DNA from 2 places in the Lysinibacillus sp. F12 genome. Region 1 is predicted to be linked to the other one. Evidence: riboswitches for the same ligand, from Rfam matches in the RefSeq annotation. Region 1 holds a riboswitch; the other holds the start of a gene.
What was found. Region 1 has a riboswitch for FMN ahead of ribE (riboflavin synthase). Riboswitches for the same ligand answer to the same signal wherever they lie in the genome.
Positions count from the first base shown of each region.

Region 2: linked by a shared signal. The riboswitch ahead of AC3CH7_RS04210 (ECF transporter S component) and the one ahead of ribE (riboflavin synthase) in region 1 are both predicted to bind FMN.

Region 1 covers NZ_JBYMLP010000001.1:534,772-542,750, reverse strand. Annotated here, with positions in the region: gene AC3CH7_RS02870 (ABC-F family ATP-binding cassette domain-containing protein) at 1-307, shown strand, start outside; partial or broken gene AC3CH7_RS02865 (transposase) at 597-875, shown strand; FMN riboswitch at 969-1,094, shown strand; FMN riboswitch at 1,212-1,337, shown strand; gene ribE (riboflavin synthase) at 1,518-2,156, shown strand; partial or broken gene ribB (3,4-dihydroxy-2-butanone-4-phosphate synthase) at 2,183-2,791, shown strand; gene ribH (6,7-dimethyl-8-ribityllumazine synthase) at 2,818-3,285, shown strand; gene AC3CH7_RS02845 (spore germination protein) at 3,436-4,899, shown strand; gene AC3CH7_RS02840 (ATP-binding protein) at 5,144-6,451, opposite strand; gene AC3CH7_RS02835 (histidine phosphatase family protein) at 6,937-7,503, shown strand; gene AC3CH7_RS02830 (GNAT family N-acetyltransferase) at 7,517-7,979, shown strand, end outside.
Region 2 covers NZ_JBYMLP010000001.1:812,357-820,335, reverse strand. Annotated here, with positions in the region: gene AC3CH7_RS04225 (ATP-binding protein) at 1-354, shown strand, start outside; gene sigX (RNA polymerase sigma factor SigX) at 434-967, shown strand; gene AC3CH7_RS04215 (hypothetical protein) at 964-2,247, shown strand; FMN riboswitch at 2,401-2,588, shown strand; gene AC3CH7_RS04210 (ECF transporter S component) at 2,808-3,395, shown strand; gene AC3CH7_RS04205 (sodium-dependent transporter) at 3,580-4,926, shown strand; gene glnA (type I glutamate--ammonia ligase) at 5,126-6,460, shown strand; gene AC3CH7_RS04195 (hypothetical protein) at 6,548-6,745, shown strand; gene AC3CH7_RS04190 (AraC family transcriptional regulator) at 7,348-7,979, shown strand, end outside.

The DNA.
Region 1 (7,979 bases):
GGGAGAAGATGTCTTTAAAAAGATAGCCTCCCTTAGCGGTGGAGAAAAAGCGCGTGTAGCCTTAGCAAAGCTAATTTTGCAAAAAGCAAATGTACTTATAATGGACGAACCGACCAATCATCTTGATTTATTTAGCAAGGAAGTATTGGAGAAGGCGCTTTTGCAATTTGATGGCACATTATTATGCATTTCTCATGATCGTTATTTTCTTAATAAGCTAGCAAATAAATTACTAGCATTATCTCCAACTGGTGTGACCGCCTTTTCAGGAAATTATAATGATTATGTTCAAAAGTTAAGTCATTAAAGGACTAAGAAGCCACCTCTATAGTAATAGGTGGCTCAGACTGTAGACAAACTCAAAAAAATTTGAGAGTTTGACTACAGTCTTTTTTCTTTTACAATAAAATAAAGTAAAGCCGTTGATTTTCACTACAGGCGGACGCTTTCCGCGGGCGGGGTCGAGCTGCTTCCCTCGCTTCGCTCAGTCCAGGATCTCGACTTTCCCGCTTTTCCCGCAGGAGTCGCCGCCCTTCGTTCCCATCAACTTCTACATAGGGTATTGAAAAGTAAATTCTCCATGTAGACTATATATTTATTTGTTAGAGAATCAAATGTTGCCTGTTCTTCCATATACACGTCCTAAAATGAAAGATGGATTCTTCCGAAAGCATGAGTATATATGACGGGCATTATTATTGTTATCTTTGAAACAAGGGCAAATATTGAAGTATGCGACAACGACGAAGGAAGGATATCGCCAATATAAATCGAATCCTTTGATTTGTGCGAAGTGTCCAAGCCTTTCCCAATGTACAGAAAGTAAGCATCATCAAAAACTCATTCAACGTCATATTTGGGCGTCGTATGTGGAGCTATAGTAAGGGGTGGCACCTTTTTTAAAAAATACAGACAGAAGTATAGATAATATAATTAAATAGTGTTATCGTAAGAACTAGCTAAATAAAATGATCCTTCGGGGTAGGGTGAAATTCCCAATCGGCGGTGATGAAGTCATTCAAAGTCCGTGAGCGCAAGCTGATTTGGTGCAAATCCAAAACCGACAGTAACAGTCTGGATGGGAGAAGGGTATAAGTGTGAGCTTTTTAAATTCAATGTAATTTAAAAGGTCTATTTGATTATGCATTTATTACACTACTTCCCGCAAACTTGTAGGGAAGTTTTTTATTTAGCCAATCAATTGAATAGAAGATGTTCTTCGGGGTAGGGTGAAATTCCCAATCGGCGGTGATGAAGTTATTCAAAGTCCGTGAGCGCAAGCTGATTTGGTGCAAATCCAAAACCGACAGTGATAGTCTGGATGGGAGAAGAACAAATAAGATACTAGTCTATGGAAAAAATGTATATCCAAGTAGGCTTATTTATTGATGTCTTATACTCCCAAAACCCCTTTGTGAAAGGGGTTTTTCTTTTTATAGAAGCTTCAGAAGGGAGACGGATAGAAAAGAAAGAGTGACGGATAAAAGCTACGTAAATGAGTGAAAGCAGGTGAAGAAATGTTTACAGGTATTGTAGAGGATATTGGCACTATTAAAGCCTTGCAAAGCAATAAGAACAGTATGAAAATCACTGTTCACTCTTCAAAAGTTACAGAAGATGTAAGGCTAGGGGACAGTATAGCCGTCAATGGAGTTTGTTTAACGGTGACCCATTTTACGGATCAAGAGCTGACGATGGATGTCATGCCTGAAACCGTCAAAGCTACAAATTTACATCAGCTTGCAGTAGGCGATCCGGTTAATTTGGAGCGTGCGATGCCTGCGAACGGGCGATTTGGTGGTCATTTTGTTGCTGGCCATGTTGATGCAGTTGGGAAAATTTTACGAAAGCGTCCAGTCGCTAACGCGGTCTATATTGATATCGAATTGTCTGAGGAACTAACAAGTTTCTGTATTCCAAAGGGCTCCATAACGATTGATGGCACAAGCTTAACAATCTTTCATGTTGAATCGAATTATGTCACTATTTCACTGATTCCTCATACTTACAAGGAAACAATTTTAGGCATGAAAAAAATTGGCGCATTCGTCAATATTGAAACAGATTTAGTAGGTAAGTATATTGTAAACCAATTGAAGAACGGGCAAGACAAGTCTATGATAACAAGAGATTATTTGGCACGGCATGGTTTTTAAGATCACATAATAAGGAGATGACAAGAGTGCTACATGCAATTGAAGATGCCATAGAGGATTTAAAACAAGGGAAAGTGATTGTCGTGGTGGATGATGAAGATCGGGAAAATGAGGGGGATCTTCTTGCACTTGCTGAATATATCACTCCTGAAACGATTAACTTTATGGCGACTTATGGGAGAGGTTTAATTTGTACGCCGATTTCGCAGGAGCTAGCACATAAGCTAGAACTGCACCCAATGGTTCAGCATAATACGGATAACCATCAAACAGCATTTACCGTAAGTATCGACCATATAGACACAACAACAGGGATTAGTGCCTTTGAGCGGGCTTTCACTATACAAAAGATGCTGAAGTCTCAAGCAAAAAACACTGATTTTCGTCGGCCAGGACATATTTTTCCATTAATCGCAAAGGATAACGGTGTCTTAGAGCGAAGAGGCCATACGGAGGCGACCATTGATTTAGCTAAGCTTTGTCATAGTATTCCTGCTGGGGTGATTTGTGAAATCATGGGAGACGATGGTCACATGATGCGCTTTGAAGAACTGACAAAGTATGCAGCACATCATGGTTTAAAAATGATTTCCATTGAGGCGTTAGCCGCTTATCGTAGCCAAACATTAACAACAAACTACTAACAAAGGAGTTATAAAAAATGGGTCAAACATTTGAAGCACAATTAATAGGAACGGATTTAAAAATTGCAGTAGTTGTAGGTCGATTCAATGAGTTTATTACAAGCAAATTATTAGATGGAGCAATGGATGGGTTAAAGCGACATGGTGTTGATGAAGCATCTATTGATGTTGCATGGGTGCCTGGAGCTTTTGAGGTGCCTTTTATTGCGAAACAATTAGCAGAGACAAAAAAATATGATGCGATTATTGGTTTAGGAACGGTTATTCGCGGTTCTACAACACATTATGATTATGTATGTAATGAGTCGGCAAAAGGTATAGCAAATGTATCGTTAACGACCAATGTGCCAGTTATTTTCGGTATTGTTACAACAGAAAATATTGAACAGGCGATTGAACGTGCGGGGACAAAATCAGGTAATAAAGGGTATGATTCGGCAATATCGGCAATTGAGATGGCGAATCTACAAAAAATGATTGGCTAAGAACATACTGAATAGGTTATCACCGTACTGGTTGCTTGAATAATTTTTATATCCATGGGAAAAATATGCCTAAGTATATTTATTAAACGTCCAAGTTTTCATAAATGTACTAAATTTGAGCAGGCTCAGTAGGAGATGAGAAGTATTTCAATGGAACAAATGATGAATTTGAAAATGTTGAAATCACTATTTCAACGCTCTGCTGATGTGATATTCCAACAGTATAAATTTCAGCAACATACCGTCCATATGATAACCTGTGACGCCATGATAGACGAAGAACTTCTTCAAACCGTTGTAGTCGAACGTGTCCAATCCTTATTTAATAGTGGTTCTGATGAAACGTTAGAAGAACTAATTGAACAGCATCTTCATGTTCCTTATTTACAAAAGGTCATGAAGAAAGAGGATATTATTACAAGAGTCTATAAAGGCCACGTCTTATTATATTTTGAGGAAGATCACTTGATTTATTCCAGTGATATTTCAAATAGACCTAATCGTGAGCCTGGGGAAACAACGCTTGAATTAGTTGTGAAAGGGCCAAGAGATGATTTTATTGAAGATGTATTTATTAATATAGCTTTACTACGAAAACGTTTACCTACAAATTCATTTAGTGTAGAAACATTAGAGATTGGTCAACGCTCTAAAACAACGGTAGCTGTGTTATATATGGAAGACATTGTGAATTTGAATATGCTAGAACAAATCCGTTTACAATTACAAAAAATTGATACAGATATTGTCGTTAATGGCGATTTGCTGATGGAGGCAATTGAACAAACGGCTAAAGTTCTCCCTAGACATGATTATACGGGAAGACCAGATTTTGCTCTTCAGGCATTAATGAGAGGACGAATACTAATAATGATCGATGGCGTTTCGTATGCCATGATTATTCCGGCCAATATTATGCTGCTCTTTAAAACATCTGAGGACAATGAATATCCCATCATCGTTAGTTCAATGGAACGGGTGCTCCGAATATTTGGAATACTGATCAGTATGTTACTTCCTGGTTTTTGGCTTGCCGTAACCACCTATCATCAAGAACAGCTTCCATATCTTCTTCTTGCGACAGTGGTCGAGTCAAGAACCGGATTACCATTTCCGACAATACTTGAAATAATGATGATGCTATTTATGTTTGAAATGTTTCGCGAGGCCAATTTGCGTTTGCCTAGTGCGATTAGTGGTTCAATCAGTGTGGTGGGAGGATTAATCATTGGAGATGCTGCGATTAAAGCTGGTGTGACAAGCCCTTCGATGATTGTTATCATTGCGATTTCAAGTATTGCTGCATTTACACTAGTCAATCAAGCCTTTGTGACAGCAATGAGTATTTTCCGATTAATCATCATTTTATTTTCAGCTTTTTTGGGTCTGTTTGGATTTTTTATTTCAGTCTTTTTTATTATCCTTTATGCAGCAAATATGCGTGTTTTAGGTGTGCCCTATATAAATTTTAGTGCTGATTACGATAAGGGGGATATCGGCAAGTCCTTGCTACGTCTATCGCCAAAGAGCTATAGTCTACGACCACCATTCTTAAAACCACAAGATCGGACACGAACAGCTACTAATAAGGCAAAAAAAAATCAGGGTGTCTGACCGTTGACTAATATTTGGCTGTAGACAAGCTCAAAAAGTTTTTTTTCTTTCTTTTTCATGGAAATAACATGAGGCCGTTGGTTTTCATTACGGAAGGGGTCTAGCCGCATCTCTTGCTCTTTCCGAAAAAGTTGTTATGCCGTGCTGTACTTCTATTACTATGCGTACGAGGATGAGAAAAAACAAAGGCCATTGAGAATCATTTTCTCAATGGCCTTTGTCTAATGGTCTCTACACTTTGTAGCTATTTGAACGGAATATGGACGATGGCAGTCGTTTCAAGATGTTTCGATGATTCAATCGAAATATCTCCATGATATTTATGGACAATTTCTTTCACGATAAATAAACCTTGCCCTCGAATTTTACCATTTTCATGCTTTTTCGTAGAGAATCCTTGTTTAAAGATTTGATTCTCATCTACAATATTCGGTCCTGTATTCGTAATTTTAAATTCATATTGTGTTTCATTTGCTTGACAACAAATCATAATTTTACGTTGCCCCTCAGGCAATTCATTGGCAGCATCAATCGCATTGTCAATTAAGTTCGATAGAATCTTGATTAAATCTGTCGTTTTAATTTTATTAAAGTCGCCCTGAGAGATGGTAAAATCCATATCAATATTATGATTCTGTGCAGTTAGCTTTTTTGTTTGTAATAATATGGATAAACCTGGATGATCAATATTTAATTTTAAAGATTTAATCGCTTGCACTTCTTTAGACAGTGATGCTAAATATTGTTTTGCTTGATCTGTTTTTTCTAATTGTAAAAGGCCATGTAAAACTTGAATATGGTTCGTGAAATCATGACGTAACGAAGACACCGAGGTAATCAACGTTTTGATTTCTGCTTGGTAAGTATCTTCTGTAGCGCCTACTTCCTTCGCTACCTCTTTTTGGTACCATCTTTGTAAAAATAAAAAAGAACCAGCAACAATTAAAATAAAGACACCATTGAAAATAAAAATAAATAGGTTATCTTCAATGACTTTTCCTTTAATACCATTTAAAGTATCTGCGCTTATATCAATACCTAGATAACCAATTATTTTGCCTGTATCATCTTTAATGGGCGCACCAACAGATAAATAAGAACCGTGGACTGAATCATGGATTACCTCTGTAACATAGGTTTCACCATGATAGGCTTTTTCTACTTGTTGAGCAGGAACAGTACAAACCTCACCTATTTCAAATCCTTTTTTTAGTTCACTCGGCATACCCATTACCATTGCTTTTGATACTTTTGGGTTATCCACCTGTAATGTATAAACAAATAATGCACCTAGCTTTACCCTTGCATCATTTAAGTAACTTCTTACTTCCCAATAATAATCATTCTTGTGCGGATTATCTAAAAATTGCTGATAGGCAATGGTATCGATGGAAGATGCAATGGTAGTGGCAGCCTCTAGACTTTGATTAGCAATTGATTCTTCAACGGTCTTTTTAATTTTTACATAGGATGTAATGATGTTTAAACTTGTAAACAAACATAATAAAATTGTTGATAGAATTAATATAAGCTTTATTTTTGGATTTTTCATATAACTCGGGACTTCCTCATCTATTAATATTCTAGAATATTAATTAACTCTATTTTTTGTTTGTAAACCAAACAATGCTTGTTTATCCTACATAAAATAAAACACAAAATCAATATGACTTTAAAATTACACACCGTAAACACTAGTTTAATAATCCTTTACAAGAAAGTAAACTAAAAAGGTGAAATAGCACATTTTATGTCTCAGTTCCTATACTCAAGGAAAGTTCATAAAATTCCTGAAACAAAGGTCGCATAAAAAAATCCCTTGCCTGTCATACATCATCTGTTCCATATTTTTGGTAGATAAAGTACTTTATCGAAAAATTAATTGGAACGAGGGAATGCGACTCCTGCTGAGAGCGTCTGCCAGAAGTGGAGATCGACAGCGTTACTTTATTTCCCTGTAAAAGAAAGAAGTTTCCTAAAAAATAGGGAGCTTTTTTCTATTTGTAAGACATACATTACAAAGAATAAAGTGATAAAATGAAGGGGATGAAAGAATTGGAAAAGGATCTCCTGCAATTATTAAAAGAAGGAGGACTTATTTTATATGCAAGGCATGGGACTGCAACAGTAGGTGTAGATCAAGCGAATGCTCTATTTCAAAGTTGTCAGTATCAAAGAAATTTATCAGAACAAGGTCGTCATGAGGCTGTATATTATGGCCAGATGCTACGTTATTGGCAAATCCCCATCCTTGCGCCTATCACAGCTAGTCCTTTCTGTCGAACGATTGAAACAGCTCAGTTGGCTTTTCCAAATGTTCAGGTACAGATTGACCCTTTTTTGTTTGAGATCTTTATGTTAGGTGGAAATTTGTCGACTGTTCAACAAAATACAATTTTAATGGCTTTTCAATCTATGATGGAAATGCAACCACCGAAGGGAATCAATAGAGTCATGATTGGCCATAGTTTTCCGAAAGATATGGGGCTAGGGGATATTTCGAGTATGGGCACCGTTATTGTAAAACCTAAGGGCTTAGGTCATGGGTATGAAATTTTGGGAAAACTGACATTAGAAGATTTAGCAAAATTAGATACAATTTGAGATGAGGGAAATGATGAATATCAAAACAGTTTCTCAATGTACATTTGAGGAAGTATTGCGGGCGTGGAACAAAGGCTTTGAAGGATACTTTGTGCCAATTGACATGTCGACAGAAATGTTTTTGCAGCGACTTGTTGGGGAGGGGCTGTCAGCTGAGCACTCCATTGTCGTTTTTGACCATGATGAACCGATTGGTATTGTTATGAACGGCTTTCGCATTATTAATGGTAAGAAAGTGGCTTGGAATGGCGGCACAGGCATTTCACCCTTTTATCGTGGGAAAGGCGTTTCACGATTACTAATGGAGGAAACACTAGCAATCTATGAACGTGAAAATGTTGAAATTGCTGTACTGGAAGCAATAAAGGAAAATTCAGTAGCGATTGCTTTGTATGAGAAATATGGCTATGCTATAACCGATCAACTTCAATTTTTAAGTGGGGAATATGCAGCGAGAGTAGAACAAACATCAGCTA
Region 2 (7,979 bases), 280 kb from region 1:
GACGACGCTATGATTAATATAGATGAGGATCGTATCGAGCAAGTACTCACGAATTTAGTCGACAATGCATTAAGACATACAGATGAGGGGTCTGTCACGGTAAAAGTAGAAAAGGAGCCAACATTTGCTAAAATTTCTGTTCAAGATACAGGACATGGTATTCCTCAAGATGATTTACCTTATGTCTTTGAACGCTTTTATAAAGCGGATAAGGCACGTACTCGATCTAAGGGTGGTACGGGACTTGGCTTAGCCATTGCACGAAATATTGTAAAGGCACACTCAGGAAATATTATGGTAGATAGTGTGCTTAAGGAAGGTACAACCTTCACATTTTATTTACCGTTCGATTAATAACAGGGTTTTGTTATTAGTTGGCTGTAACTTCTGCGAAAGTAAGACGACAAATAATATAGAACGGGGGTGGAGTGCATTGAATGACTCCGTGTTCCATCGACTTTACGATGCCTATCATCAAGACGTGTTCCAGTTTCTAATCTATCTAGTAAAAAACCGTACACTTGCTGAGGATTTAGCGCATGAGGTTTATGTAAGAGTATTGCGCTCATATGATCAATTTGCAGGCAATAGTAGTGAGAAAACATGGCTTTTTGCAATAGCCAAAAATGTTGCGATTGATCATTTTAGAAAGCAAGCTGTTCGTCAGAAGCATTCGCTTGATTTCTTTGACTGGGAAACGGAACAGCTCCATTCAAACACACCATCACCGGAGGAAATGCTACAGGCCAGTGATGAATTTATGCAAGTAGCGTCAGTATTAGAAAACTGTACTGGCGACCAAAAAATGGTCATTATTATGCGTTATTTCCAGGATTTATCGATAGCAGAAACGGCGCAAATACTTGATTGGACAGAAGCAAAGGTAAAAACAACCCAGCATCGAGCCATTAAATTTTTAAGGCAACAGCTACAGCCGATCAGAGAACAGGAGGCGAAACGGCAATGACACATAAGCCATTTGATGATGAGCAGCTTGAACATGTACTGAACAATGCCCCTAAGCTTTCTGACCACCGTTCGAAAGAAGATATATTAAATCGGTTAATGGCAGATGCTCGCTTGCAAGATAATATCCACCTTCAAGAAGCTATGCAAGAACCTATAGAAGATGAACCATCTCAACAGGAAGATCCTATCATTAAAAAGCCTGCGACAAAATCGAAGGTACGTAATATGCAGATTTTTATGAGTGTAGCCGCAGTCTTTGTGCTAACAATACTCGTTGGCACAGTATGGAAGAATAATCAAGGTGAACAAAAAGATCAAGCGAGTATGCCTGAAACAGCTCAGTATTCTACGATGCAAGAGGATTCAGCGGCAAAGGAAGCGGCAACGCAGGATGAAATGCTGGATTCCAAAAGTATTGTCGCGGAGCATGAGCGCATTTTATCTTTACGTACCTCTGTCTACGAGGAGGATGTAAAGGATGCTGTCGTTTTCCGTATTGGTTTGGCAGGACGCGATGCGGAAAGTGTTCCTATGACGTATGTTATCCCAAATGAACGTGTTGCTACTGATTTTGGAGGAGAGAAGCCTTCTACCTTACGGATGTATGAAAAGTATGCTCCGCAAATTGACGAGGAGGCTAAAGGGTTTACAGAGTATCATCCTTATAAAGGTGAGCTGAAGGAGAAGGATGATAAGCTCATCCATGTCTTGCCAAAGGAAAATGACTATGATGTTGCCTCTGCTACAGTTAATGAATACAAAGGCACAATGGAAGATACCTTCTCGGACTCTGAATATTCCGAAGTAGAAATACAAAATGAAGATGGAACACCCTATGAGTTTTCTCAAGAAGGTGAGCCAAATCAAGCGATGTCTTTAACTAATGCCAAGCGTTATAATTATTACTTGTACCAAGATACTAATGGTGCAGAATATTTATCACCAGATTTCCGTCAAACTTTTGAGACAGTTACAGAAGCACTTACACAGATGAAAAATAAAAATGATGATGTCTATACATCCGTTGTGCCTGAAAATGTGACATACACAGTCAAAGAACAAGAGGAAGGTGTAGTTGTTACCTTTGATATTCCGCTTGATTTAACATCTATGGAGCCAATACGAGCAACTCAATTAATTGAGGCCATGATGTTGACTGCTGCTAGCTTTAATCAGCAGCTACTTTTAGATAATGTTGTGCAAGAAAGCTGGGAAGGGTTTGATTTGAAGGGTTATTTACCAAAGCCAGTGGGACCAAATAAACAATTTTTACCATAGTCGAAGGAAGAATAAAAAAGAGAGGCATTCCCATATAGCGGGAATGCCTTTACTGTTTATAAAACATAGCAATTTAATCGGATTTTTTTGAGCAGAACTATTTACTTTTACTTCATAATTCATTATAGTAAAGCTGTAGTATAAAATAATATGATTCATCTTCGGGGCAGGGTGAAAATCCCGACCGGCGGTAATAGAGTGGTAAATCGCTAGTGAATTTATTCATTAGCTCGATTGATTTATTTTTAACTCTTCAGCCCGCGACCTGTGCGAATTTTCGCATGGCTGACTTGGTGGAATTCCAAGGCCGACAGTTAAAGTCTGGATGGGAGAAGATGAAGGTACGATCGTCATTCATTGTCATGAAATAAACTATGACCGAGCGCTTTTTTGTATGGCTTATTTAACGGTGCTCAAAAATTAGTTGATGAGGACGTTTATTCGTTATGCCTTTCTCCCTTATGCTTTATTAAACGCATAAGGGTTTTTTCATGAAACAATTGAAAGATCGTCACCTTTCTTCTTGCGAGATTGAATCAGCAAAGAGGAGAGAGCTTTCTATGAAGAAAAATGTCAAACTTCAATCGTTTATTACGATTGGCATGCTGAGCAGTATTTCGTTTTTATTAATGCTTTTTAATTTCCCAATTCCACCATTCCCAGCATTTTTAGAAGTGGATTTCAGTGATATGCCTGCCTTACTTGCGGCAATCACGATGGGACCTGTAGCTGGTATTTTAGTAGAGTTGTTTAAAAATGTGTTGGATTGGATTTTCTCAGGCACTCCAACAGGCGTTCCCGTAGGGCATATGGCTAATTTTGTAACAGGTATTTTATTTATATTGCCAGTAAGCTTTATTTTTAATCGCTTTAAAACAATTGCTGGTCTTGTTGGAGGTTTAGCAACGGGAACAGTTGTGATGGCAGTAGGAATGAGTATTTTAAACTATGCTGTATTTTTACCAATGTACACTTACTTTTTAGGTATGGAGCCTGTTGTAGGTGATTCATTATATAAAATGATTGTCGCTGGTATTTTACCATTTAATATTGTCAAAGGAATTTTATTAACGGGTATTATGGCGTTATTATTTACAACAATGCGTAAATGGATTGACCGCCAGCGTTCTATGTATATAACAAAATAAATTGTACTAAACCTCGAGTGAAGAACTCGAGGTTTTTTTTATGAGATGAAATGGTGGAAGGAAAATAGAAAAAGGTAATAGGTTGTCGAGATATCACTAGTTCTTTTTTAGTAATACCTAGTCGAGAACTCTATTTTCATGTAGAATTAGAGATGAGTTTAGAATGTTTGAGGAGTTTGAAGAGATGAGTGGAAAAAAAGGACAGTGGTCTAGTAAGTTAGGATTTATTTTAGCATCAGCGGGTGCTGCAATTGGACTAGGAGCGATTTGGAAGCTCCCGTATGTAACTGGGCAAAGTGGTGGAGGCGCGTTTTTCTTAATATTTGTGCTATTTACATTATTAATTGGGCTCCCGATGCTATTATCTGAATATATATTAGGGCGAGGTACGCAGTCTGAGGCAATCACTGCCTATAAAAAAATTGCTCCTACAAAGCAGGGGTGGGCATGGATTGGCCGAATGGGTGTTCTCGGATGTTTTTTATTACTAACATTTTATAGCGTTGTCGGGGGCTGGATTTTTATTTATAGTGGGCTAGGATTAACAGGTGCTGTCATTGACCCAGCTATTGATCCTGCAGAGCTATTTGGAAAAATAATTGGTACACCTTGGATTACGCTTGTAGGTTTAGCTTTGTTTACATTAGCAAATGTACTTGTTATTTCTTTAGGAGTCCAAAATGGTATTGAAAAGGCAAATAAATGGATGATGCCATTGCTCTTTATTATGTTCATTGTCCTTGTGATACGTGCTGTCACATTAGATGGCGCCATGGAAGGGATAAAATTCTTTTTATGGCCTGATTTCTCGAATATTACAGGGAAATCTATATTAGAAGCTTTGGGGCAATCATTTTTTGGATTAGCAGTAGGATTTTCTTGTCTTGTTACATACAGTTCCTACCTCAAAAAAGATGTAAGTCTTCCGAATTCGGCAGGCTCCGTAGTTATGCTGACGGTACTGGTTTCATTTTTAGCCGGACTAGCCATTTTCCCGGTTGTTTTTGCTTTTGATTTAGAGCCGGCAGCAGGGCCGGGCTTATTATTTATGGTGCTACCAACAGCATTTAGCCAGATGCCGTTTGGGGAAGTATTTTTAGCGATGTTTTTATTATTGTTCTTATTTGCCACATTAACGTCTTCGTTTAGTTTATACGAGATTATTGTAGCGGCATTGATGGAAAATAGTCAAAAAACACGTCTTGTATGGACTTCGTGTCTTGGTGTAGTCGTATTTCTCGCAGCCATTCCAGCATCCCTTTCCTCTAGCTTGTTAGCTGATGTATCGGTTTTTGGAAAGAACATATTTGATGCAACTGACTTTTTAGTATCAAACTTAATGCTACCATTGGGGAACTTGTTTATTGCTATTTTTATTGCCTATGTAGTGGATAAGGAATTTGTAAGAAGAGAACTGTTAATGGGAAGTCATATGGGACAGGGATATTATTCAGCCTACAGGTTGTTAATGTTGATTATAGTACCTGTTGTCATTCTGGTAGTGTTCGTTAATATGCTTTTACAATATTAAAAAATAAAATATAAATTAGGTGTATCCATTTAGTTAATGGGTATACCTTTTTTATGTATCGAAAATCAAGATGAATATATTCTAAAAAAACGATGTTATAAAACCTTACATGAATGTTGCTAAATTTTAAAAAATAATGTATTTTTAAAACAGTCATAAAAAAGTTGTGTTAATTAAATTTACATTGGAGTGGTGGAAAATGAAACATTATACAAAAGAAGGTATTATACGCCGAGTGAAGGAAGAAAATGTGAAGTTTATTCGCCTACAATTTACTGATATATTAGGTACGATTAAAAATGTAGAGATACCTGTGAGCCAATTAGAAAAGGCATTAGACAATAAAGTCATGTTTGATGGTTCTTCGATTGAAGGTTTTGTACGTATAGAGGAATCAGATATGTATTTAAGACCAGACTTTAATACATTTGTAATTTTTCCTTGGACAGCTGAAAAAGGTAAGGTGGCACGCTTTATTTGCGATATTGCAAGACCAGATGGAACACCTTTTGAAGGGGATCCACGATCTAATTTGAAGCGCGTTTTAAAGGAAATGGAGGAGTTAGGCTTCACTTCCTTTAACTTGGGACCAGAGCCAGAATTTTTCCTTTTCAAGCTGGATGAAAAAGGGCATCCGACACTTGAACTAAATGACAGCGGAGGATATTTTGACTTAGCTCCGACAGATTTAGGGGAGAATTGTCGCCGTGATATTGTTTTAGAACTGGAGGGGATGGGCTTTGAAATTGAAGCTTCTCACCATGAAGTTGCACCTGGACAGCATGAAATTGACTTTAAATATGCTAGCGCCATCGAAGCATGCGATAATATTCAAACATTTAAATTAGTCGTAAAAACGATTGCTGCACAGCATGGGCTACATGCAACATTTATGCCTAAGCCACTATTTGGAGTTAACGGCTCTGGCATGCATTTTAACCTATCGTTATTTGAAGGGGATAAAAATGCCTTCTATGACGAACACGCAGAACTTCAATTAAGCGCAACAGCTCGTAGCTTTATGGCAGGTATTATCCAGCATGTACATGGCTTTACTGCTATCACGAATCCACTGGTTAATTCTTATAAACGATTAGTTCCAGGCTATGAGGCCCCATGCTATGTTGCATGGTCTGCTCAAAACCGTTCGCCACTTATTCGTATTCCAGCAGCTCGAGGATTATCAACACGTATTGAGTTACGTTCAGTTGATCCTGCAGCAAATCCTTATTTAGCAATGGCTGTAATCTTAGCATCTGGACTTGACGGCATACGGAAAGATTTAACGCCTCCAGCAGCGGTAGATCGAAATATTTATAAAATGACAGGTCCAGAGCGTGAATTAAATGGTATTGATAGTCTACCATCTTCATTGGAACACGCATTAATTGAATTAGAAATGGATGCAGTTGTACGAGAAGCTCTAGGTGATCATATTTATGAAAAGTTTAATAGAGCCAAAGAAATAGAATGGGATAAATACCGTACACGGGTCCATAACTGGGAGCGTGAGGAATATTTAACGATGTACTAAAAAATATTGGAGCTTATTTTGCTCCAATATTTTTTTACTGACTTTGATACCCTTTTGAACTATCATGAAAGAAAAGGGGTGTGGGCAATGACACAAACGACTCAAGTTGTGACAATCCAAAACAACGATATTGTGCAATTTGAACATGATATTAATCGGGCTTTATTAGATTTGAGTTACTTTTTCATACTTGATATCAAGTACAATACCCTCTATATCGGCGAACAGACGGTCATCCATTCTGCCTTAATTATTTATCAGCATCAAGAAGAGAACAGCCAATAATTTTATATGAAAAAAATCGGTCATGTCGAGAGGCGTGACTTTTTTTATTGACATAAACATAAGAGAAATGGTCGATCTTTTAGGAATGTTAATAGTAGTAGTGCGACCTCATCTTTAGATTTCCATGCAATATCATACATTAATTTATTCAAGATTAAGAAGGGTCATTTGTCCGCCAATTATGATGGCTTCAAAGTAACAGACTTCTACAGCTGCATTAGATTTATCATCGATACTACCTGTAGCCTAATTCTTCGTATACTTCATGATTACAACATGCTTGGAAATTTCCCATTGCCCCCTTTTCATCTGAAGGCATAGCCTAAGTCTTTTCTTCCTCATTTGGTAAGATACGATGATGACACTCCTTGATTTAAGGACAATAAAGGCCTTGTCCGTTATTATAAATATAATGGTTGTTTTTCGATAGTTAGTACAATGGATTTTAGTGGAGAAAGAGCGAAAATCGTATGTAAAGTAACGAAAATAGAAGGAGTGTTAGTGATGAAAAACTGCTTCTACACATACCTGTCCAAAGTTAGCATAAAAAGACAGGCTGGAAAGCATTAACTATTTTAAGATGGTATCAGGGAGTGAGAGCAATGAGTTGGATTGAGTCGATTCAAAAAGCCATTAATTTTATGGAAGATCATTTATTAGAAAACATAACGATTGAACAGATTGCACAGGAGGTTAATTCATCTGTCTTCCATTTTCAGCGAACGTTTGCGATTTTAACGGATATGTCCATTGCGGATTATCTACGACGGAGGAGATTAACATTAGCGGCTCAGGAATTAATGGATACAGATCAAAAAATAATCGATCTCGCCTACAAGTATGGCTATGAAACTCCTGAAGCTTTTACAAAAGCGTTTCGTAAACAGCATTATGTAACGCCGAGTGAAGCGAGAAAGAGGCAAGGACCACTAAAATCATACAATCGCCTGGTGATTCAGGTAAGCTTGAAGGGAGCAGAACCAATGAAGTATAAAATCGTAGAAAAAGATAAGTTTCAAGTTGTTGGGGTGAAAAGAACGTACAATTGCCAAGACGGAGAAAACACTCGGGAAATTCCATTGTTTTGGCAGGAAATCAATGAGAGTGGCTTCGATCATCAGCTATATCAATTAAATAATGGCAACATCAATGGAGTATTAGGTGTTTGTGTACCAAATACAAACCAAGGACAACAGGGCTTCATTGATTACTGGATTGCTACAAATCATGTAGG